DNA from 2 places in the Paenibacillus barengoltzii G22 genome. Region 1 is predicted to be linked to the other one. Evidence: a T-box and tRNA genes for the amino acid it is inferred to sense, from the RefSeq annotation. Region 1 holds a T-box; the other holds one or more tRNA genes.
What was found. The T-box of region 1 lies ahead of C812_RS02495 (valine--tRNA ligase). A T-box ahead of a tRNA ligase gene usually reads a tRNA of that ligase, here a tRNA-Val.

Region 1 (11,064 bases):
CGTTTGGAAGAACAAGACAACGCCCCTTCCGGATCCGGCGAGGAGATCTCTGCCTCACGGGAAGCCCAAGAACGATTAGCGTCCCGGGCGTCTGAAGGGTTGGCAGGACTTGAAGACGAGCCCCCAAAACAGGCCCCCTTTGAGCCGGAACCTTCATTGCCGCTAGCGAAGGTGTCTGTATAACTGGATAAGTGAAACCGCGAGAACGCCCTGAGCCCTCTGCCGGATGCACCCGAATCATGGCTGATTCGACGCTGAAGCGGAGGGGGAAGGGCTTTTTTTTGAAGGGATGAACATGGAAAATTGCGGCAGGGTAAGGTATGCTAATAATCAGTTGAAGCAGGAGGGATGCGTCATACCTCATTATGTGCCTGTCCTATTAAATTTGGCCGGTCGTCGTTGTGTCGTGATTGGCGGCGGACCAGTTGCCGAACGGAAGGCGACGATGCTGGCAGAGGCCGGAGCGGTAACCGTGGTGATTAGTCCCACCGTAACGGAAGGCCTGCGGCGGCTCCATCAAGAGATGGCGCAGGTAGAGTGGATCCAACGGGAGTATCGACAAGGGGATTTAGCCGGAGCGTTTCTTGCTTTTGCTGCGACCGATCGCCCGGAGGTAAACGCCGCTGTAGTCGCCGAAGCTGACGCAGAGGGCATCCCGATGAATGACGCGAGCGAAGGGTCGCGAGGCAGCATGATTACACCTGGCGTTTTGCGCCGCGGGAGGCTGGTTGTAGCCGTCTCCACCTCGGGAGCGGGACCCACGGCCGCACGGGAGCTGATCCGCGAGATTGACGAACAATTTGGCGAGGATTACGAGCGTTACATTGACTTTTTAAGCTCGGCGCGGGCTTTTATTAAGGCGCGAATCGACGATGCCGTAAGACGGAAACGTCTGTTTCGGAAGTTGGCCGAGACCGATATATTGACCTTGATCCGGGAAGGAAGCTTTGAGCCGTGGAGCGAAGCAACGATGATCGCCTGGATTGAGGAACAGACGGAGGAATAAGCATGACGAAGCGAACGATAGTGGTGGGTACGAGACAAAGCCAGCTGGCGCTGACCCAGACGGGACAGGTTATCGACGATTTAAAAGCGATCTGCAAGGAGCACAACCTGCCTTTTGATTTTGAAATCCGCAAGATCGTAACCAAGGGTGACCGGATATTGGACGTGACATTGTCCAAAGTAGGCGGCAAAGGACTGTTCGTGAAGGAAATTGAGCAGGCGATGCTGAATGGAGATATCGATTTGGCGGTCCATAGCATGAAAGACATGCCTTCCGTGTTGCCGGACGGATTGATGAACGGTGCGGTGCCGCGTCGTGTTGATCCGAGAGATGCGTTGATATCAAGAGATGGACGGAGTCTTGACGAATTGCCGCAGGGGGCGAAGGTAGGGACGAGCAGCTTACGCCGTGCCAGTCAGCTGCGCGCTTATCGCCCGGATCTCGTGTTGGAGCCCATTCGCGGCAATATCGATTCCCGGTTGCGCAAGCTGGAGGAGGAAGGTTTTGACGCGATCATTTTGGCTGCGGCGGGATTATTTCGCATGGGCTGGGAACATCGGATTACGGCATTTCTTCCCGCAGAGGTCTGCCTGCCAGCTGTAGGTCAAGGCGCGCTTGGCATCGAATGCCGCGAGGATGATGAAGAGGTGCGCCGTCTCTTGTCCTTATACAACGATCCGGACACGGCGGTGACGGTGGCTGCAGAGCGCCGATTCCTTGGCGTGCTAAATGGCGGCTGTCAGGTGCCGATTGGAGCGTATGCGACGTTGTTGCCAGAGGAAGGGACAAGCGGGGAGACTGGTCATCCGCGTTTGCGGTTGACGGGGATGGTTGGTTCAGCAGACGGAACGACGATTTTGAAAGAAAGTGCCGAGGGATCAGATCCGGTCGAGCTGGGAGAGCAGCTTGCCGGCCGCCTGATCTCGATGGGAGCGGCTGCATTATTACAAGAAACCGGGGAGTGAACGAATATGGCTGGTAAGGTGTATCTGGTTGGCGCAGGCCCTGGAGATGCGCGATTGATTACGCTGAAAGGGCTTGATTGTCTGGAGAAGGGCGACGTGATCGTCTACGATCGTCTGGCCAATCCCAGCCTGCTGCGAAGAACGAAGCCCGGAGCAGAGAAAATCTATGTCGGGAAACGAACCGACCGTCACACGATGAAGCAAGAGCATATCAACCAGCTGTTAGTTGATTTGGCGTTAGAGGGGAAGACCGTCGTTCGCTTAAAAGGCGGCGATCCGACAATCTTCGGCCGCGTTGGGGAGGAGGCGGAGCTGCTGCGGCAGCACGGGATTCCTTACGAAATTGTGCCGGGGATTACGGCGGCCATTTCGGTGCCGGCTTATGCCGGTATTCCTGTCACCCACCGGGATATGGCTTCCTCAGTGTCAATCATTACGGGGCGTGAAACCCCGGATAAGCTGGATCAGTCCATTGACTGGGAGAAGGTGACCAATGCGACTGGCACCCTGGTGTTTATGATGGGCGTAGCCAATATTGGTCATATCAGCAGACAGCTGATCCATTACGGACGCCCGCCCGAAACGCCAGTTGCGCTGATTCGCTGGGGAACGAGAGCCGAACAGGAGACGCTGGTCGGGACGTTGGCGGATATTGAGCAAAAGGTACGCGAAGCCGACTTCAAGCCGCCGGCCGTCACGGTCGTTGGCGAGGTCGTGGCTCAACGGGAGCAGCTGATGTGGGCGGAATCGTTGCCGTTGTTCGGCAAGCGAATTCTCGTCACTCGTTCGCGCTCGCAAGCCAGTGAATTGGTGCGCGGCATCGAGGAGCTTGGCGGCGAGCCTTACGAGTTCCCTGTCATCGACATCGTGATGCCGGAAGGCGAGGAGCTGGCTGGCACGGACGAAGCGCTCCATCAGCTTGAGCAGTACGATTGGGTGTTCTTCACGAGCGTGAATGGCGTGGAGTATTTCTTCTCGCATCTGGAGAGACTGGGGGAAGATGTCCGAGGGTTGCATAAAGCTAGAATTGCTGCCGTAGGGCCAGCGACACAGGCGGCGTTGCGCCAACGCGGAATTGCGGCGGAGGGCTTGCCCGGCAAGTTTCAGGCTGAGGGCCTGATGGAAGCGTACGGCAGCGAGTTGAAGCCCGGACAGCACGTGCTGTTGCCGCGCGGCGATCTGGCTCGCGCGTGGTTGCCTGCTGCCTTGCGCGAGAAAGGCTTGACCGTCACCGAGGCGGTGATGTACCGGACGGTGCCAGCCGGGGAGACGGATGACGAGCTGTTGAAGCTGCTCGAGAAAGGCCGGATCCACGCCGTCACCTTTACCAGCTCGTCCACGGTAACGAATCTGTTGGCTGCGCTGAGCGGCATGGGGGTGGCCGATCCGGTCGCTGCCCTGCAAGGCGTGGACATCGCCTGCATCGGGCCGGTTACGGCAAAGACGGCGGAGGATGCCGGCTTGCGGGTATCAATACTTGCGGAAGAAGCAACGATCGACAGCTTGATCCAAGCGCTCTGTGACTGGAAAACGCGGACGGCGTCGGCGAAGTGAGTTTTGTTGGTTAACACGGGGCTTCACCCTGTGCTGCATACTTAGGAGGGAATTAAATATGAATTTTCCAATCGTAAGACATCGCCGGCTGCGTCAGTCGGCTGCGATTCGCGGGATGGTACGTGAAACTGTCCTGACGGTGGACGACTTGATTCAACCGATCTTTGTCACTTATGGTAAAGGCGTCAAAAATGAGATTTCTTCGATGCCTGGCGTGTTTCATTTTTCGTTGGATACGCTGGAAGAGGAAGTTAAAGAAATCGTTGATTTAGGTATTCCGGCAGTTCTGCTGTTCGGCATTCCGGAAACGAAGGACAGCGTGGGCACTTCGGCTTATGCGGAGGACGGGATCGTACAGGAAGCGACGCGGATCATCAAATCACGGTATCCGGACTTGCTGGTTGTAGCGGACACTTGCCTATGTGAATTTACAGATCATGGCCATTGCGGGATGGTACATACGTTTGAACGCGACGGGCATGTCTGCGGCGACGTGATGAACGACGAATCGCTGGAGCTGCTGGTGAAGACTGCTGTTTCCCAAGCGCGTGCTGGTGCGGACATTATCGCTCCGTCCAATATGATGGACGGTTTTGTACAAGCGATTCGTGCTGGGCTTGATGAAGCGGGCTATAGCCATGTGCCGATTATGTCGTATTCAGTTAAATACGCTTCTTCTTTCTACGGGCCGTTTCGTGAAGCGGCGGACTCCGCGCCGCAGTTCGGTGACCGGAAGACTTATCAAATGGACCCGGCTAACGCCCGCGAGGCTTTGCGGGAAGCGGAATCTGACGTGCTGGAAGGCGCGGATATGCTGATGGTGAAGCCGGCTTTGGCTTTTATGGATATTTTGCGGATGCTGCGGGATCAATTTGATCTTCCGCTGGTCGCATACAACGTAAGCGGAGAGTATTCGATGGTGAAGGCAGCGGCTCAGCAAGGCTGGATTAACGAGCGGGCCATCGTTACTGAGATGCTGCTAGGCATGAAACGGGCGGGTGCGGATATCATCATCACGTATTTCGCCAAGGATATGGCACGTTGGCTGCGCGAGAAGCAGTAAACCTAGAACCGAGAACGGGGTTTAAACAGTTAAGGAGGGGTATCGATGAGCAAGGACATGATTGGCCGGCGGGGTGAAGAACGATCGCGCCTGGCTTTCGAAGAAGCGAAGCAGGTCTTGCCCGGCGGCGTCAACAGCCCGGTGCGGGCGTTTAAATCCGTTGGGTTGACGCCGATGTATATTGAACGCGGGGAAGGATCCCGAATTTACGATATCGACGGCAACAGCTTTATCGATTATGTGGGCTCCTGGGGGCCGTTGATTATGGGCCACGCTCATCCAGAGGTGGTGCGTGCGTTGCAGGAGACGGCTGCGAAAGGGACGAGCTTTGGAGCGCCAACGCTGCTGGAGACGCAAATGGCCAAGCTGGTTGCGGAACGGGTACCGTCGATTGACGTGGTGCGAATGGTAAACTCGGGAACGGAAGCAACGATGAGTGCGATTCGTCTGGCACGGGGATATACAGGCCGCAGCAAAATCATGAAATTCGAAGGCTCCTATCACGGCCATGCCGACAGTTTGTTGATTAAAGCAGGCTCTGGCGTGGCGACGCTGGGATTGCCGGACAGTCCAGGCGTGCCTGAAGGCGTTGCCTCCAACACGATTGCGGTGCCTTATAACGACTTGGCTTCGGTGGAGCTTGCATTTGAACGCTTTGGCGAAGAGATTGCCGGCGTCATCGTCGAGCCGGTAGCCGGGAACATGGGCGTTGTGCCGCCGTTGCCGGGATTCCTGGAAGGTCTGCGCCGGATTACCGAGCAGTACGGCAGCTTGCTCATTTTTGACGAGGTCATGACGGGCTTCCGCGTAGGTCTCAATTGTGCACAGGGGCGCTTTGGCGTGACGCCGGACTTAACTTGCCTTGGCAAGGTCATCGGCGGCGGTCTGCCGGTGGGAGCGTACGGCGGAAAACGCGAGATCATGGAGCAAATCGCACCAAGCGGGCCGATTTATCAGGCCGGGACGCTGAGCGGCAACCCGCTGGCGATGGTAGCAGGTTACACGACGCTGTCGCTGCTTACTCCGGAGGTGTACGACCGTCTGGAACGGTTGTCGGCGAAGCTGGAGGAAGGCTTTACGCGCAATGCCAAGGAAAAAGGGATTCCGTGTACGATTAACCGCGTGGGTTCGATGATTTGTCCGTTTTTTACCGAAGAGAAGGTCATCAATTACGAAACGGCAAAAACAAGCGACCTCGACCTGTTCCGCCGTTACTTCGCGGCGTTGCTTGAGCAAGGCATCAACGTAGCGCCTTCGCAGTTCGAAGGGATGTTCGTTTCGGGCGTGCATACCGATGAGGACATTGAGCTGACGATCGAAGCGCATCGCTTGGCGCTGCAAAAGCTGTGAGCGGTAAGCTAACCTGGACGCGGCGCGGCGACTGGCTCGAGCTGATGCCAGGCAAGCTGCCTCTACGTGAGGGGCAAGACCGCCTGGATGCGGCGATGGTATGGCTGGAGGAGGGGCTGCAGGCTCCTCCCAAGCTGCTGCGCCGGCTGCGGGCGGAAGGCGGCATCAAGCTTGCCGGGGATCGGTTAAGGCTGTTGGCTTTTCCGGCCAGGGCCTCCCAATATGCTCCGGTTGAGGCAGAGGTTTCGCTTTTATATGAGGATGATTTTTGCCTTGTCGTGCACAAGCCGGCAGGGCTTAAAGTCCATCCCGATGGCCATGAGGGGGACGCTTCCCGCAGGAATTCTGCTCCGCCGGACACCCTTGCCAACCGCGTCGCGGGATGGTACGCGGGTCTCGGACAGCCGATTGCCGCGGCGCATATTCACCGGTTAGACGAGTATACGTCAGGACCGGTGTTGTTCGCCAAGAACGAATACGCCCATTTGAAGCTGGATGAAGCGATGAGCCGCAAGGAGATCGGACGAACGTACATCGCGTTTGTACAAGGCGTGGTCAGTCCTGCGCTTAAAGTGATCGATCAGCCGATCGGTCGGGATCGCCACCATAACCAGCGGCGCCGGGTGTCCCCAACGGGCAAACCGGCGATCACCCATGTGGAATTGCTGGAGGTATACCCCAAACACGAGGTGAGCCTTGTTCGGTTGACCCTGGAGACCGGTCGCACGCATCAAATTCGCGTTCACTTGAGCGCGGCGGGCCATCCGCTCGTAGGGGATGCGCTGTATGGCGGCAGCACGAAGTGGATGCCTTATCAAGCGCTACATGGGGAGCGACTGGTGTTCCCGCACCCGCTCACCGGAGAAACGGTGGAGCTGGACGATCCTTGGCCGTCGGCCATGATCCAGCTGCGAGATCGCTTTCGTTGACTAGCCGGGCTGTCTGATGGCAGCCTGGCTTATTTTTTACCTAATGTGAGAAGGTCTGTACCCTCCAATCGGCAAAAAGCTGGCATGCACTCTCTTTTGTAGCATATAGATTAAACGAGGATGATTTGGATCAAGATTCATCGATTTCTAAATCAGGTTTGGATATGCTGAAAGGAGGTAACGAGTTGGCTGATCAATCCTATGGTCTCAGGTTTGATATTTATGAGCGGATACATCTTTCTGAAGATGTGATCGGCATTGAAGAGCTGGAGGAGATCGAGCTCTATCCGAAAATCCAGGTGATTCCCGGGGAGGAGTATGCCGCGCTGCGCGGCCATTTGCTGTTGTCGGGGGTGTATCGGGGAGAAGGAGAAACGCAGAAGCTGGAACATTATATTCCAGTCGAAATTACGATACCGCTAAGCCGGGTGAACCGGTTGGAGGATATCACGGTTGAAATTGAAAACTTCGATGTTGACCTGCTTAGCTCGCGCAGCTTGAATATTACAGGGGTCTTGTCGCTTCAAGGGGTGGAGACTACTACCCTCGTGTCCGAGCAAGATGCATGGAAAGATCGCGAGTTTACGACTGCCCATGTCGTACCGGATCTGCGAGAGGATGAACCGGAAGCCGAATCGAATTTAAGCGCGGAGGAATCGGAGGATTACACTTCGGCGGTGACCGAGCCTGAATCGATCCCGGCAGCGCCATTGCTGACGGAAGAAGTGCGCCAAGAGTCGGAGCCGACGTTCTCGTGGAATTCGTTAATCCGCGATACGACAGACGAAGAGTCTCAGCCGGAGCCGGAACTCGAGCTGCAGCAAGAGGAGCAGGATGAAGAGCCACAGCCCATTCCGCAATTTGCTTCATGGCAGGCGTTTCCGGATGAAGTCCTTACCGCGCAAAAACGAAGTGCGGACGAGCCGCAGGAATCCGCCGCCTGGAGAGAGGATGTCCCTGCATTCCAGGAAGCTGGTCCTTGGGCGGACAAGGAATCTGAATCGGATTTTGACGCTGCTGCAGAGGTTTTTGCTGACCAGACAGAGGAGTTGGATGCAGGCGCAACATTTGAGGAGGAGATTCGCCCATTCGCGGAATCCGCGCCAATTGAACGTGCGAGTGAAGCTGTAGAGGCGGAATATGCTGAACCGGAACGGGCTTCGGATGGGGTTGGCGAAGAAGTCGCTGCCGTGTCAAACGATACGGCGAACGAACCTGTTTTGGAGGCGAATGCGGAGGTTGAAGCGGACCAAGTTGTACCTGCCCAACCAGAAGAGAAGAAGGAAATGAAGATTGCGTTGGGGGCCAAAAAAGGGGATGACGAGGGAGATCGAGACAACTTTGGCTTAACGAAGTTGATTTCCTCTTCGGCCCGGCCTGCTCAGGAACCGCAGGAGGAAGCTTCGGATCAGGCGAGCCTGGACGACAGCAGAGACCAAGGTGAGGGTGAGGAGCTGCGGTGGAAGAACCTGTTCATCAGCAATGAGGATCAAAATCCCTTCCGCAAAGTGCGCCTCGTGATCGTGCAGCGTGAAGAGACGCTGGATGATATCGCCCAACGCTACCACCTGAGTACGCGGGAGTTGCAGCTGTACAACCGGCTGTCCGAGCATCAGGTGAATGAAGGGCAAGTTTTGTACATTCCGTGAGGACCATCCCGTGAAATCAGGCGGATTGTTGACTCCCGTTCCTTTCCAAGTTATGATAATATAGATTAAAGTAATAAGATCTATGGCAAAGACTTGGAACGGGAAGAGTAGGCAGCGTACCCTTCAGAGAGCGGAATCCACGGCTGCGAGATTCTGCAGGACATGTAGCTCGCCGAAGTCGCCCGGGAGTTGTCCGTTTGAGCAGCATCTGATATGGGGTTAGAACGGACCGGCCGCAGCCGTTATCTGCATGAGTGTCGCATTTCTTGCACCGGATGCTGAAGGAGCCGGATGCCATTGATGCGAAACAAAGGTGGTACCGCGAAAGTAAAGCCTTTCGTCCTTTGAGACGAAGGGCTTTTTGTTTTTTCTTAGGCATCATGAAGCAGGCGCGAAAGCCCGTCCGAAGTCTTATGCACACGGGTGGAGCCGATAACGCCAGTCGACTATCTTAGGATTGCCAAGGCTATGCTTATTTGTAACGGAGGTTGAATAGGATGACAGAAAATCAAGGTCAACAAACTTCGTCGGTAGAAATGCCAACGACGTACGATCCGAAAGCAGCGGAGCAGAAATGGCACCGTTATTGGTTGGAGAACGGCTTCTTTAAAGCCGGACAACGGCCGGATGCCAAGCCCTACACGATTGTGATTCCGCCGCCTAACGTAACCGGGATGCTGCATATCGGGCATGCGCTCGATTTGACGCTGCAGGATATTTTGACCCGGACCAAGCGGATGCAAGGCTATGATGCGTTGTGGCTGCCTGGGATGGACCATGCGGGAATTGCAACTCAAACAAGAGTGGAGCAGCGGCTTAGAGAGCAAGGCGTATCCCGATACGACCTGGGCCGTGAGAAGTTCCTCGAACAAGTCTGGGCCTGGAAGGACCAATATGCGGAAACGATTCATGAACAGTGGGCCAAAATGGGCGCATCGCTCGATTATTCGCGCGAGCGGTTTACTTTGGACGAGGGCTTGTCCCAAGCGGTTCGCGAAGTGTTCGTGAAGCTCTATGAGAAAGGCTTGATTTATCGCGGCAAGTATATTATCAACTGGGATCCAGCGGCGCGCACGGCGCTTTCCGATATCGAGGTGGAATATAAAGAAGTGAACGGGCATCTGTACCATCTTCAGTATCCACTGAGCGATGGCAGCGGATATATTACCGTGGCGACAACTCGCCCAGAGACGATGCTTGGCGATACTGCGGTTGCCGTTCATCCTGAGGATGAACGTTATCGTCATTTGGTTGGCAAGACGCTTCGCCTGCCGATCGTTGACCGTGAAATCCCAATTATTGCCGATGAATACGTTGAGAAAGAGTTTGGCAGCGGCGCTGTAAAAATCACCCCGGCACATGACCCGAATGACTTCGAGGTTGGTTTGCGCCATAACCTGCCGCAAATTAACGTGATGGACGAGACCGGCAAGATGAACGCGGAAGCCGGCAAGTATCAAGGACTCGACCGCTTCGAATGCCGCAAGCAGATCGTGAAAGATTTGCAAGAGATGGGTGTGCTGATCAAAATTGAAGACCACGTGCATCAAGTTGGTCATAGTGAACGGACCGGCGTTGTGGTTGAGCCGTATTTGTCGACGCAATGGTTCGTGAAGATGAAGCCGCTCGCAGAAAAAGCAATTGAAGCGCAAAAATCGGGGAACGGCGTGAACTTCGTACCGGATCGGTTCGAGAAAATCTATTTGAACTGGATCGAGAACGTTCGCGATTGGTGTGTTTCCCGTCAGTTGTGGTGGGGTCATCGTATTCCGGCTTGGTATTGCGACGAGACCGGTGAAATGGTTGTTGCCCGCAGTGAGGAAGAAGCACGGGCCAAGCTGGGACGCGACGATATCCGACAAGACGAGGACGTGCTGGATACGTGGTTTAGCTCTGCACTTTGGCCATTCTCTACACTGGGCTGGCCGAATGAGGACAGCGCGGACCTCAAACGCTATTTCCCAACGTCTGTTCTTTCCACTGGTTACGATATCATTTACTTCTGGGTTGCCCGGATGATCTTCACTTCGTTGGAATTCACCGGTCAAGTTCCGTTCAAGGATGTCCTGATCCACGGCCTCGTCCGCGACAGTGAAGGGCGCAAAATGTCCAAATCGCTGGGCAACGGCGTCGATCCAATTGAAGTTATTGAGAAGTACGGCGCTGACGCCATGCGTTACATGCTGTCCACCAGCAACACGCCGGGTCAAGACCTGCGGTTCCGTTGGGAACGCGTTGAGCAAGCCCGCAACTTCGCCAACAAGATTTGGAATGCTTCGCGCTTTGCTTTGATGAACCTGGAGGGCGTGAAGTACGAGGATATCGATATCAGCGGTGAGCTGTCGACGGCGGATCGCTGGATTTTGCACCGGATGAACGAAACAGCCAAGGAAATTACACGCTTGATCGATTCTTACGAATTCGGGGAAACGGGTCGATTACTGTACAACTTTATCTGGGACGATCTATGCGACTGGTATATCGAGTTCGCCAAGCTGTCCCTTTACGGGGAAGATGCCGCGGCGAAGAAGAAAACCCAGTCTGTACT
Region 2 (11,064 bases), 540 kb from region 1:
ATTGAAGCCGGCCATCGGGACATTGGGTTTATCGGACCAACGAATCTATCGACCAGTCATGAGGAGCGCTGGTTTGGGTTTGAGAGAGCGATGAAACAGCAGGGGCTCATGATTCGGGAGGCGGCTTGCTTGACGACGTCCAAGGGATATGATTACACTGCGGCGGAAATTGCGCAATTTCTGGATGGATTAGAGGAATGGCCGACGGCGTTTTTTTGCGGGAATGATCGCATTGCTTATTTGCTGGCGGGTCTCTTGAAGGAGCGAAACCAACGATTCCCGGAGGATGTCTCGATCGCCGGATTTGACGATTTGCCTTATGTCAACAGCGAAGGGTTACATGTGACGACGATGCGGGTGGAGAAGGAGCGGATGTGCGATGCCGCCATTAGCTTGCTCTTGTCTGACCTTGGGCGTTCCCGAGAGAAGATTCACTGGCAGGTCCCGCCGACATTGGTTGTGCGGGAGTCCGTTGCTCGGAGACGATAGGGCCCACGGGTTACATGAAAAAAAAGGGTGCCCACAGAGCCGGTTAACCGGTCCAGTGGACACCCTTATGCGTTCGTGCAGGCGTTACGCCAACACGTGAACTTACTTGTTCAGCGCTGCTTCGTAACGTTTCTCAACTGCAGGCCAGTTGATGACGTTAAAGAAAGCGGCGATGTAGTCAGGACGTTTGTTTTGGTATTTCAGGTAGTAGGCATGCTCCCATACGTCCAGGCCAAGAATTGGCGTTTTGCCTTCCATCAGCGGAGAGTCTTGGTTAGGCAAGCTGTATACGGACAATTTGCCGTTAGCATCTACAGCCAGGAAAGCCCAACCGCTGCCGAAGCGAGTGGTAGCTGCTTTTGTGAAGTCTTCTTTGAATTTGTCGAAGCCGCCCAGCTCGTTGTTGATCGCTTCAGCCAGTTTGCCGGAAGGTTGGCCGCCGCCGTTCGGGCCGATCGTTTCCCAGAACAAGGAGTGGTTCGCATGGCCGCCGCCGTTGTTGCGAACAGCAGTGCGGATGCTTTCTGGTACGCTGTCCAGATCGCTGATCAGTTCTTCAACGGATTTGGATTGCAATTCTGGAGCGGATTCCAGAGCTGCGTTCAGGTTCGTTACATACGTATTATGGTGACGATCATGGTGAATCATCATCGTTGTTTCATCGATATGAGGTTCAAGTGCGTTGTTTGGGTAAGGCAATGCAGGTAATTGATGTGCCATTTCTAAACCCATCCTTTCTTCAATATGTAGTAGTAATTCCGACAAGACTAATTATAAATCCGCAAATCGACTTAGTCAACATAAATGTATATTAAGTATGTTAAATCGTTCGCAGCCATTGACAAATCGGTTCATGAATTTCATAATGAGGGTTCAAGCATCATTAGCCTAATAGTTTGGGGTGAACGACGTCATGGGGTTGGGCATCGTAATCGTTGAGGTGTGCGACAGCAACCTGATGAGCGCGCTTGAGCTGGAGAAGCTGGAAGAGGAATACCCCGAAATTGCCGTGATGCGTCAGGACTGTCTTAGTTTATGCGGGTTATGTAAGCTCAGACCTTATGCACTGGTGAACGGCAAACGCGTCTTTGCCAAGACGACGGAAGAGTGTATCCAGCTCGTGAAGCAAGCCATTGAGGACGAGTTAGCCGTCTATGATATATAACCAAAAAAGCAGCCATCAGGCTGCTTTTTTCTATAGGCGAATTTTCTTCCCTTACCGCTCCCGCTGGCGGATCACATACACGCATTTTCTCCCTTGCTGGGCTAAACATTCCGTACGGTCGACATCGGCATCCAGCAGCGATTCGAACAGCTTCAATTCGCAGTCGCAGGCATGATTGTAGCGATTCGCGATTTGCGAGATCGGGCAGTTATGCTCCATCAGCACGTATTCGCCGCCATCGGTTTCTTGAAGCTCCGTCATGTACCCGTTGTCGTTTTGAATTTCCGAGAGCGTGCGCACCTTTTCGGTAAGCGATTTCCCTTGCATCTCGGCCATATATCTGCGGCTCAGCTTCTCCTTACGGCGATCGAACAGGCGGTCCACCATGACTTCGCCGCCCTCCTCGGCCAATTCGTCCAGCAGATCCAGCGTCAGCGAATGATATCTCTTAGGAAAAAGTCCCTCAGCCAGCTCGGTTAACCCATACACTGCAGTGGGCCGTCCTGCCGTCTGCCGAACCATTTTCGATTCGATCAGCCCGTCGCGTTCCATCGTGCCGAGATGGCGGCGCACCGCCATTTCCGTAATCTGCAGCTCGGTCGTCAGCTCTTTGGCACTCAGAGGTCCGGCGGTTTTCATTAAATGTAAAATCCGCTCGCGGGTGGAAAGGTCTTTCTTCGTATTCATGTGAGACACTCCCTTTCGGGTGATAGTTCCGGCGGTTCTTAGCTTTGCGAGGCGGCGAGAGCAGCTTCCCGGCACGCCTCCGAACAGAAGCCTTGATGTTCCTCTTCACAATCCTCACAGCAGACATATTGCAAGTTGCATACCGGGCAGTTGATATACCGGTCATGCGACGTACCGCAATGGTGGCAGCTGGCGATCACGATGTCCTCGTCCGTACGGTTGATCGGCACGGAAATCCGTTCGTCGAACACATAGCACTTGCCGTCAAAAAGACGTCCTTTCACCTGCGGATCTTTGCCATAGGTCACGATTCCGCCTTCCAACTGAGCAACGTCGGTGAACCCTTCGTTCAGCAAGAAGCCGGTCAGCTTCTCGCAACGGATGCCCCCGGTGCAGTAAGTCAAAATTTTCTTATCCTTGTACTCGCTCAGATTCTGGCGAATCCATTCCGGAAACTCGCGGAAGGATTCAATATCCGGCCGAATCGCCCCGCGAAAATGGCCAATATCGTACTCATAATCGTTACGTCCATCTAGAACGATCACATCATCTCGCTGGAGTTGCTCGTAAAACTCGACGGGGGAGAGACGCTTGCCGCTGATCACGTTAGGGTCAAGCTCCTGATCAACGCGGAAGGTCACCAGTTCTTTTTTGTGGCGAACAAACATCTTCTTAAATGTATGGCCGTCGGCTTCATCGATCTTAAAGACGATATCGGCGAACAGCGGGTTCGCTTTAAGGTCGTTCATATATTTCTCGGTTTGCTCTACTGTCCCGGACAAGGTCCCGTTGATGCCTTCGGCAGCGATTAGGATGCGGCCCTTGATCCCCAGCTCCTTGCAGTATTGCAGATGCTCGGCAGTGAAGGCGGCAGGATCCTCGATGCGGACAAACTTATAAAATAATAATACGCGGTAAGCGTGTTGTTCCATTATTCAGATCACCTATCTATTCTATGATGAATTCTACTGCATTGTATTCCAAGGTTCTCAACTTAGTCAATATATAAGTATAGTAAGTATATTAATACAGGTCTAGCGGTTATTCTTTCCTTACGCTGTCGTGGAAGCAAAGCATTTGGAAAATAAGGGTTGCCAAGACCTTTGGTTGACGATCAGCTTGGCAGGCGGGTGGCTGCTGAACCAAGCGTTGAAAGCTCTATACACCCGGGAACGTCCTGACCTGTGGGGCAGCCTTGTGGTACCGGACGGGTACAGCTTTCCCAGCGGGAATGCGATGATCTCCGCCGCGTTCTTCGGGGTGATCGCGTTGCTGCTGCTTCGTTCTGGCAAAGCAGGGAACCGCATCTGGGCGGCAGTCTTGCTGCTGATCATTTTGCTGATTGGAGTCAGCCGCTTGTACCTAGGCGTGCATTATGCCAGTGACATTGTTGGCGGTTTTCTCGCAGGTGCAGTAATCGCCGAGCTGTGTGCTTGGGGTGCCGTGGGTCGACACAGAAGATATTAAATAGAAAAAAAGCCCGCCATCCTGCGGGCTTTCTTCTTTATGGCTTTAGCCAGTTGAGCTCGCGAAGCGTGCGAAACAAAAAACCACCCGCTATGCGGGTGGAGGAACGAAGGTTTGACCAACTAGACCATTCCCATAAAATTGAGATGTTCAGGCTCAATAAAAGAAAGGAATGGTCTTAGATGGCAAACAAGAGCTATAGTTTAGCTCACACGAAGTGGATGTGCAAATACCATATCGTGTTCACCCCGAAGTATAGACGGAAAGAGATCTATAATCAAGTGAGGAGAGATTTGATCGAAATATTTAAGCGTCTGTGCAAATACAAGGGAGTGGAGATCATAGAAGGCCACATGATGCCGGATCATGTACACATGCTGGTAGCGATACCACCCAAAATCTCAGTATCCTCATTTATGGGGTATCTGAAGGGAAAGAGCTCACTAATGATATTCGAAAAGCATGCCACCCTAAAGTATAAATATGGAAATCGGAAATTTTGGGCGGAGGGATACTACGTAAGCACAGTGGGCTTGAATGAGGCCACTGTCGCAAAGTATATCCGCGAGCAGGAAGCACATGACCAGGCAATCGATAAACTGAGCGTCAAAGAGTATGAAGATCCATTTAGCAGAAACGGTAGCAAGAAAAAGTAAACCAGTTTAACTGGTAAGTGAAAGTGACAAAAACACTGAGCCTGAACAATTTTATTGTCAGGCTAGCGTCTTTAGGCGCAGTTTGGCAACAAGGGGTTATACCCCAAGAGCAAACCACCCGTTGGACGGGTGGTTATGATTGTATGCTTGGCAGTTACGCCGTGCGTTTCATATCGTTCAACGGTTGCTTAGGTGTTGGAGCTTGCGTTCCGGCATCGCCTTTTTTGTGGAACAGCTTGCGGAGGTAAGGCATTACGTAGTAGTCGAGACCGATTTTACCAGCGTTTGCGGCTGCCACAAGAACCAGCACTTCAAGGATTAACATTTGCGCGTTGGTGCTTACCGTACCCGTGAAGAGGAACGCGGCGTTCATCACGAAGCCCATCAGTGCGGCGAAGGTGGTGAAGGTACCGAGGATCAGCCCCAGACCAACCAGGAACTCACCGTAAGGCACCAGGAAGTTAAAGAGTCCGACATTCGGCAGGGCCACGTGTTCCAGGAAGGCTGCCCACCAGCCTTGTACGGCTGGATGGTCGCCGGTGCTGTTCGCGATCGCTCCGGTCAGGAAGCCTGCGGCATCGAAACCGCCGGTGATTTTGTGATAGCCAGCTTCGATCCATTGGTAGCCAAGGTAGACGCGGATGACGGTCAAGAGCCACATTGCCACTTTGTTTGTTCTGAGGAAATTGTTAAACATAAGAACCACTCCTTTGATTTATCTTTAGTTTTTGTTTTTGGGATGATCATCTTTGATGTCTTTATTATATGTGATTTTTTTCACTATATATGTGATTTAAATCACAAATATCAGAATTTGAGAAAATAAATTTTTAAATAAAACAGCAAGGCGGGCTGGAATCCCGTCTTGCTGCATGGTTGGAGGATTTCACTTATTTGGCTTGATCCTTGTTTTGATTCGTTTTTTCCGATTCCCCCGTCAAAGTTTCCGTCCATTCCTCCATCATCTCGCCAACAAAATCTTCGAGCTTCTCCGTGGCTGCGGTAGGGTGCTTCGGAACGGGAATCGGATCCACACCAGAGCCCTCCCCGGGAGGCAGGGTGTTCTGCTTTTTATCCATGAGTGCCTGCTCCTTTCCAATGAAGTTTAGTGATTCTCTTTCATTTGAGGATCCGGCGTCGTCACCTTATGCGTCAGCAGTTCGGATACGGTAACGAAGCGATAACCCCGGCGTTGCAGTTCAGGCAAGATGACCTTTAGCGCTTCGATCGTCTGTGTGCTGTTGTACACGTAATCATGCATCAGGATAATATCGCCGTTGCGGGCGTTATCCAATACCTTGCGCACGATTCGTTGTACGCCGGGCGACGTCCAATCCTTCGTATCCTGATGCCAGGACCAGAGGACCATCTGCAGGTTGTGATGCTTGGTTAGTTCGACGATAGCATCATTATAATATCCGCCCGGAGGACGGAAGAGGACCGGTTTGCGTCCGGTGGTCTCGAGAACGGCTTCCTGAGTCATGGTCATCTCTTCCTTCAAGGCCGACAACCCCAGTCGGTGTAAGGATGGATGGTGATAGGAATGGTTGCCGATTTCATGACCGGCGGCTTGTTCCATTTTCACGATGTCGGGGAATCGCTTCACCCGGTCACCAACGACAAAAAAGGTCGCCTTCGCATGATACTTCTCCAAGAGCTCGAGGATTTTCGGTGTTTGCTGTTCATCTGGTCCGTCATCAAAGGTTAAGGCGATGTATTTTTCTTGCGTTGGCACTTCCCATACAATGTCCCCGCGTTCTTCATAATAGCTTCGTTGCTTGCCATGAACCGGGGAGGATGCCTCTGTTACAGGGGCAGAGAGAAGCGCAATGCCAAGGGCGATGGTGAGCGCTGCTCCCAGTTTGATTTTGACCATCGGTTTTACGTGCCTCCATCAACTATACTTGAGCGCTTGTCCGTCCGGGCAACTCGCAGCTTCCGGCCGGCGCTGTCCGTTTAGTTTGGCTGTACATCGGCACTTTTATCCATGGTTGAGGGGGTCTCCTCAGCTTGTGCAAATCCTCCAGGCACTGTTTGCGCTCCTCTTCAGCAGTTTCCAGCGACAGTATCGTCTCGATTGCACGGCACAGCTCATGTGGGTTTTGCTCTTACGATCGATCCTCGAAAACAGGATGCCGTAGTATATTAAGGTAAGTGCCGTGTACACGGTATGGTCGGGGGGGGGAGCATTGTGCTGATCTTTTTGGTGCAAGTTTCAGGAGAAATTGTCGCTGTCTTCGCTCCCGTGGATTGGCGGGATTGTCCTCGGTGTTGTCGGATTGAATATGAGCGATAAGGGAGGCTGAAAACAATGGCAGATCGCATTGAGCAGCAGGCAGGGGAAGGACAGCGGGACGAGGAACTTTTGCTTTCGTTTCAGGTTATTACCGACACGCATGTTCGGGGAGATGAGCAGCATACGCACAACGTCAACTTGGAACGGGCGCTGCAAGATATCGCGGAGAATGGAGCGGGAAGCGTTGGCATCATGCATGCGGGGGACGTGACCGATCACGGGTTTCCGGAGGAATACGAGGCGTGGAACCAAATTTGGCATCGGTTTGGCGAAGCATTGCCCCCACTGTATGTAACGATGGGCAATCATGATGTTGCAATGGGGAACTGGGAGGCGCGTTTGGGACAATTTTTGCGCGGCACCGGGGCGGAAGGCATTTATCATGATCATTGGATTGATGGGTATCATTTTATTTTTCTTGGAACCGAAGAGGGGCTGGAGTTGTTCAGCTCGCTGTCGGAGAAGCAACTGGCATGGCTCGATGACAAGTTAGGGGAAAATGCTGCCGCCGACCGCCCGGTGTTCGTCTTCCTGCATCAGCCGCTGCTCAATACGGTCGCCGGTTCCTACGAGGCGCAGCGTTGGTACGGCGTCGTGCAGGATGCGGAGCTGCGCGCCGTACTGGCCCGTCACCCGCAGGCGATCCTGTTTACGGGGCATACCCATTGGGAGATGGATGCGCCTCACACTTCTTATGGCGCGGAGGGCGACGGGCCGGCGATGTTTAACGCCGCATCGGTCGCCTACCTGTGGACCGACGAAGACGAACATAAAGACGGCAGCCAAGGCTTCTACGTTGAAGTTTATCGCAACCATGTCCTCGTGCGCGGCCGAGACTTTACCTGCGGCGAATGGGTGGAATCCGCGCAGTTTCGGGTGGAGTATCCGCGGGGGTAGCAGTGAATGGGGGACGAGAGGACGTATGGGGACAGTAACATACTTTAACGAGAACGCGCGCCTTTGGGGCGCACGTTTTTGTTGTGGGGGCTTGTGGCGATGTTAGGAGACCAGCCGGTGGCGGCTAGGCCTTCGTTTTAGTGCTGGTCGTTGGCGCTGATGGGTTGTTGCTTGACAGCCGTATGCAAGTAGCCGTATGCAAGTAGCCGTATGCCAGTAGCCGTATGCTGATAGCTCCGTTGCAGGTTACCGATGCAAGTAACTCGGTTGCGCTAACGGACACCAGCGCCGTTATTTCGGTCCGGACGCTAGCCTGCCCATTTTAACGGACCTCAGAGACCCTATTTGGTTTGGTGTTGGCGAACCCGTGATAATTTTTGCCCAATAAGGTTACTTGAGTCCGTTAGCTCGGGAAATCTCCGGGAAATGAACAAATAAGGTCGGTACGGTCCGTTAGAGGTGGGGAGGTTGGACAATAGAGTTAGCAATCTGAACGAGTTCAGAAATACTGTACAAAGGAACAAAGTTACCATCTTCCACCTTGTTCGATCCTAAGGCATAGGTTAATCCTTGCTTTCTCCAATAGAGCCCGCTTAAGCTTGGTGTGCTTTGGATCCAGGTTTGTGTGCCATCACTTAATTTTGGCCCCTTTTTACCATCCGGTTTGGACTTTACCTGCGAATTTGAAACAGCCAGTATCAGTTGCTCTCCTCGCTCTTCATTAGCAAAGGTCAATTGGATCAAGTCAAAGTTAGCTGGGACGATATCGGCAGACTGATGGGTAATCGGAAAAGGAACTTTTGGAATAGAAACCTCAAATGGCACTTCATCCAAGGTATCTTCAAAAGATTTGCAACACTCTGAGCCTGGGTCCCATACGGCTACACCATCTCTTATGGATAAGCCTGGTGAAGTTCCGGGCGTTTGCTTGACATCCTCAGCAATGGGGGAGATGTCGTTGTACTTTGCCCCAGTTCCGCAACCACCAGCTAGGAATAGAATAACAACAAGGATAATGACATCAATGATTTTTTTCAAAAGAATCCCTCCATCATACTCTAATAGTATACAATGCTTTAAAAAAATTCCATATTTATGGAAGAAGAGATCTATGGGAGAAGAAGGGGGAACTAAACACTGAGCAGGGAAAGGAGTTGTTCGTTGCCGTGCACATAGAGTACCGGATGACGGTGGATTTGTAGAAATACATATTGATAGATGAAGACTCCTTAAATAAGGAGGGAAGTGAGACGAGGCTCTTCAAACTTGATTCGGATCACCTAAGTACCAGAGGGCATCGTTGACTACAAAGAGAAAAAAAATCCCCCAAAGCCATACGCTTTAAGGGATTTTCTCAATGATCTGCAGTGGGCTCGAACCACTGACCCCCACCCTGTCAAGATGGTGCTCTCCCAGCTGAGCTAGCAGATCAAATTTATAGTGAAGACAAAAATTATGTTATCAGGCGGCGGGGCTCTTGTCAACACTTTCCTAGAGTATAAGCTGTCTGTCCCCTGTCAACAATGGAAAAGGAACGCGTGTCCAAGTGGTAAGGTACATGACGGCATAACGTTGCATTTATCCAAGACGCTCATACGCTCATTACTTGCGATTGATCCAGTCATGGCACGCATACATCAGACAGGCACACCGTAACGAAAGGAAGTAGTGAACATGCATTGGAACCACCATCATCGCCATATTGGCCATAACCATAACCATTCTAACAACAACGATCAAACCCCGTCGCCGGAGAATGAGATGAAACGGCCGCGATCCCTTTGGATTGCTGCAGCGGGGGCCATCCTGCTGCTGGCCTTGACCAGCGCCTGCCAGATGGCGCCAAGCGCGGAGACTTTAAGCCGGCAGGCCGGCGCTTTTCCTTGGCCGTTTGGGCCATCCGTGTCGGACGGCGTCTATTCGCCTACGATTGTAGAGGATGTGTATTCCACGGAATAAAACGCTTTATTCTTCCTCGTCCCATTTGCGGGAATAGCCCTTCTTCGTCGTGTAAAACATGGAGGTAATCAGCAATACCGCGATGACGACCGCCGCGGCGATTGTTACGCCCATGACCATACCCCTATGCCAGCTCCTTTCCATCGATGTCCATGAGACAACTATACATGAAAATGATTTTTTTGTATAATGATGCAGTTTAAATGATCCAATAGACAAGCAATCAATGGTGGGAGGGGAACGAAGTGTCGGCTGCAACAATTATTCATGTCGAGAATGAGGAGCAATTACAGAAATGCCTGGACATCCGCAAAGAGGTGTTCGTCGAGGAACAGAAGGTCCCCGTTGAATTGGAAATTGACGAGTATGATCAGATTGGCCCGGATGTGCATCATGTGCTGATCGAATTGGAAGGGGACTATGTTGCGACAGGCAGATTGATTTACTATAAAGACAATGCCGCTAAAATGCAGCGGATCGCCGTACGTGCGCCGTATCGCTCGAAAGGCGTAGGCAAAATCCTGCTGCTCGCCTTGGAGGAACTGGCGCGGGAGCTTGGACTCACGAAGTCGGTGCTGGATGCCCAATGCCAAGCCGAAGGGTTCTATGCCAAACTTGATTATGAGACAATCTCGACCGAACCGTTTGATGACGCCGGTATTCCGCACGTCCGGATGGTTAAGTCGTTAAAATCGTAAAGGTCATAGGTTTGGAGATTTTGGGGCAAGCTAGATCTAATCTTATTGAAGAGGAGATGAGCTAGCCGATGGCCCTGAATACCAGAGAAACGTTTATTGCTGTGCGGAAGAACGGAGACGGGGATTTGGTCGCGTTCAAGACGTCCAGCGGCCGCGTGCTGGATTACCAGCAAGCGCTGCAGGAAGTGAAGGCAGGTGCAATTGCCGGCGTCAACGTGTTTAAGGGACGGGACGGAGAGATGTATATCCGCGGCGATGCTGATGGAGATCCGTCCAACAACTTGGATAATTTGCCTAGCTTCGAATAACGTTGATCCATATCCTATATTGAAAAAAAGAACCTTGCAGGCCATCATGCCCGCAGGGTTCTTTTGGTTACAGCGTATAGACTTCGTGCTGGCGCAGAAAGTCCATGTTGCCCGTAGCGCCTCGGAAGGATTCCATATCATCGCTATAATGCATTAGCAGAATTTGACTTTGGATCTCGGTTGGCAGGGACAATAGCTCCTGCAGCGTCGTATGTACTTCGCCCTTTCCGGTCAGTTGGACCTCGTGGAAGATACGACGGCATCCCCGTTCACGCACAAGCTCCGTCAAGAGCTCCGGCTTGAACGTCATATCCGCACTGTAAAAAATCTCGTCATTAATATAAAGCGAATAGCTGGGTTTACCCGGGATATGCGGCGTTCGGATGAGCTCCACTTTTAACTCAGGTGCAAGCTGCGCGGGCTCGCGTTCTTTTAATAGACG

Region 2: it encodes a tRNA-Val, which carries the amino acid that the T-box ahead of C812_RS02495 (valine--tRNA ligase) is inferred to sense. The anticodon was not compared.

The regions. Positions count from the first base shown of each region.
Region 1 is NZ_KE159652.1:501,848-512,911, forward strand. It holds gene hemA (glutamyl-tRNA reductase) at 1-183, shown strand, start outside; gene C812_RS02460 (precorrin-2 dehydrogenase/sirohydrochlorin ferrochelatase family protein) at 368-1,006, shown strand; gene hemC (hydroxymethylbilane synthase) at 1,009-1,971, shown strand; gene cobA (uroporphyrinogen-III C-methyltransferase) at 1,978-3,525, shown strand; gene hemB (porphobilinogen synthase) at 3,584-4,588, shown strand; gene hemL (glutamate-1-semialdehyde 2,1-aminomutase) at 4,634-5,938, shown strand; gene C812_RS02485 (RluA family pseudouridine synthase) at 5,935-6,867, shown strand; gene C812_RS02490 (LysM peptidoglycan-binding domain-containing protein) at 7,053-8,516, shown strand; T-box leader at 8,602-8,864, shown strand; gene C812_RS02495 (valine--tRNA ligase) at 9,014-11,064, shown strand, end outside.
Region 2 is NZ_KE159652.1:1,037,874-1,048,937, forward strand. It holds gene C812_RS04795 (LacI family DNA-binding transcriptional regulator) at 1-489, shown strand, start outside; gene C812_RS04800 (superoxide dismutase) at 592-1,209, opposite strand; gene C812_RS04805 (YuzB family protein) at 1,403-1,654, shown strand; gene C812_RS04810 (helix-turn-helix transcriptional regulator) at 1,706-2,341, opposite strand; gene trhO (oxygen-dependent tRNA uridine(34) hydroxylase TrhO) at 2,380-3,273, opposite strand; gene C812_RS04820 (phosphatase PAP2 family protein) at 3,404-3,808, shown strand; gene tnpA (IS200/IS605 family transposase) at 3,991-4,464, shown strand; gene C812_RS04830 (DoxX family protein) at 4,619-5,161, opposite strand; gene C812_RS04835 (hypothetical protein) at 5,355-5,543, opposite strand; gene C812_RS04840 (polysaccharide deacetylase family protein) at 5,570-6,340, opposite strand; gene C812_RS04845 (metallophosphoesterase family protein) at 6,776-7,657, shown strand; gene C812_RS04850 (hypothetical protein) at 8,111-8,695, opposite strand; tRNA gene C812_RS04855 (tRNA-Val) at 9,016-9,088, opposite strand; gene C812_RS04860 (hypothetical protein) at 9,332-9,616, shown strand; gene C812_RS04865 (GNAT family N-acetyltransferase) at 9,862-10,314, shown strand; gene C812_RS04870 (DUF3892 domain-containing protein) at 10,383-10,622, shown strand; gene C812_RS04875 (MBL fold metallo-hydrolase) at 10,690-11,064, opposite strand, start outside.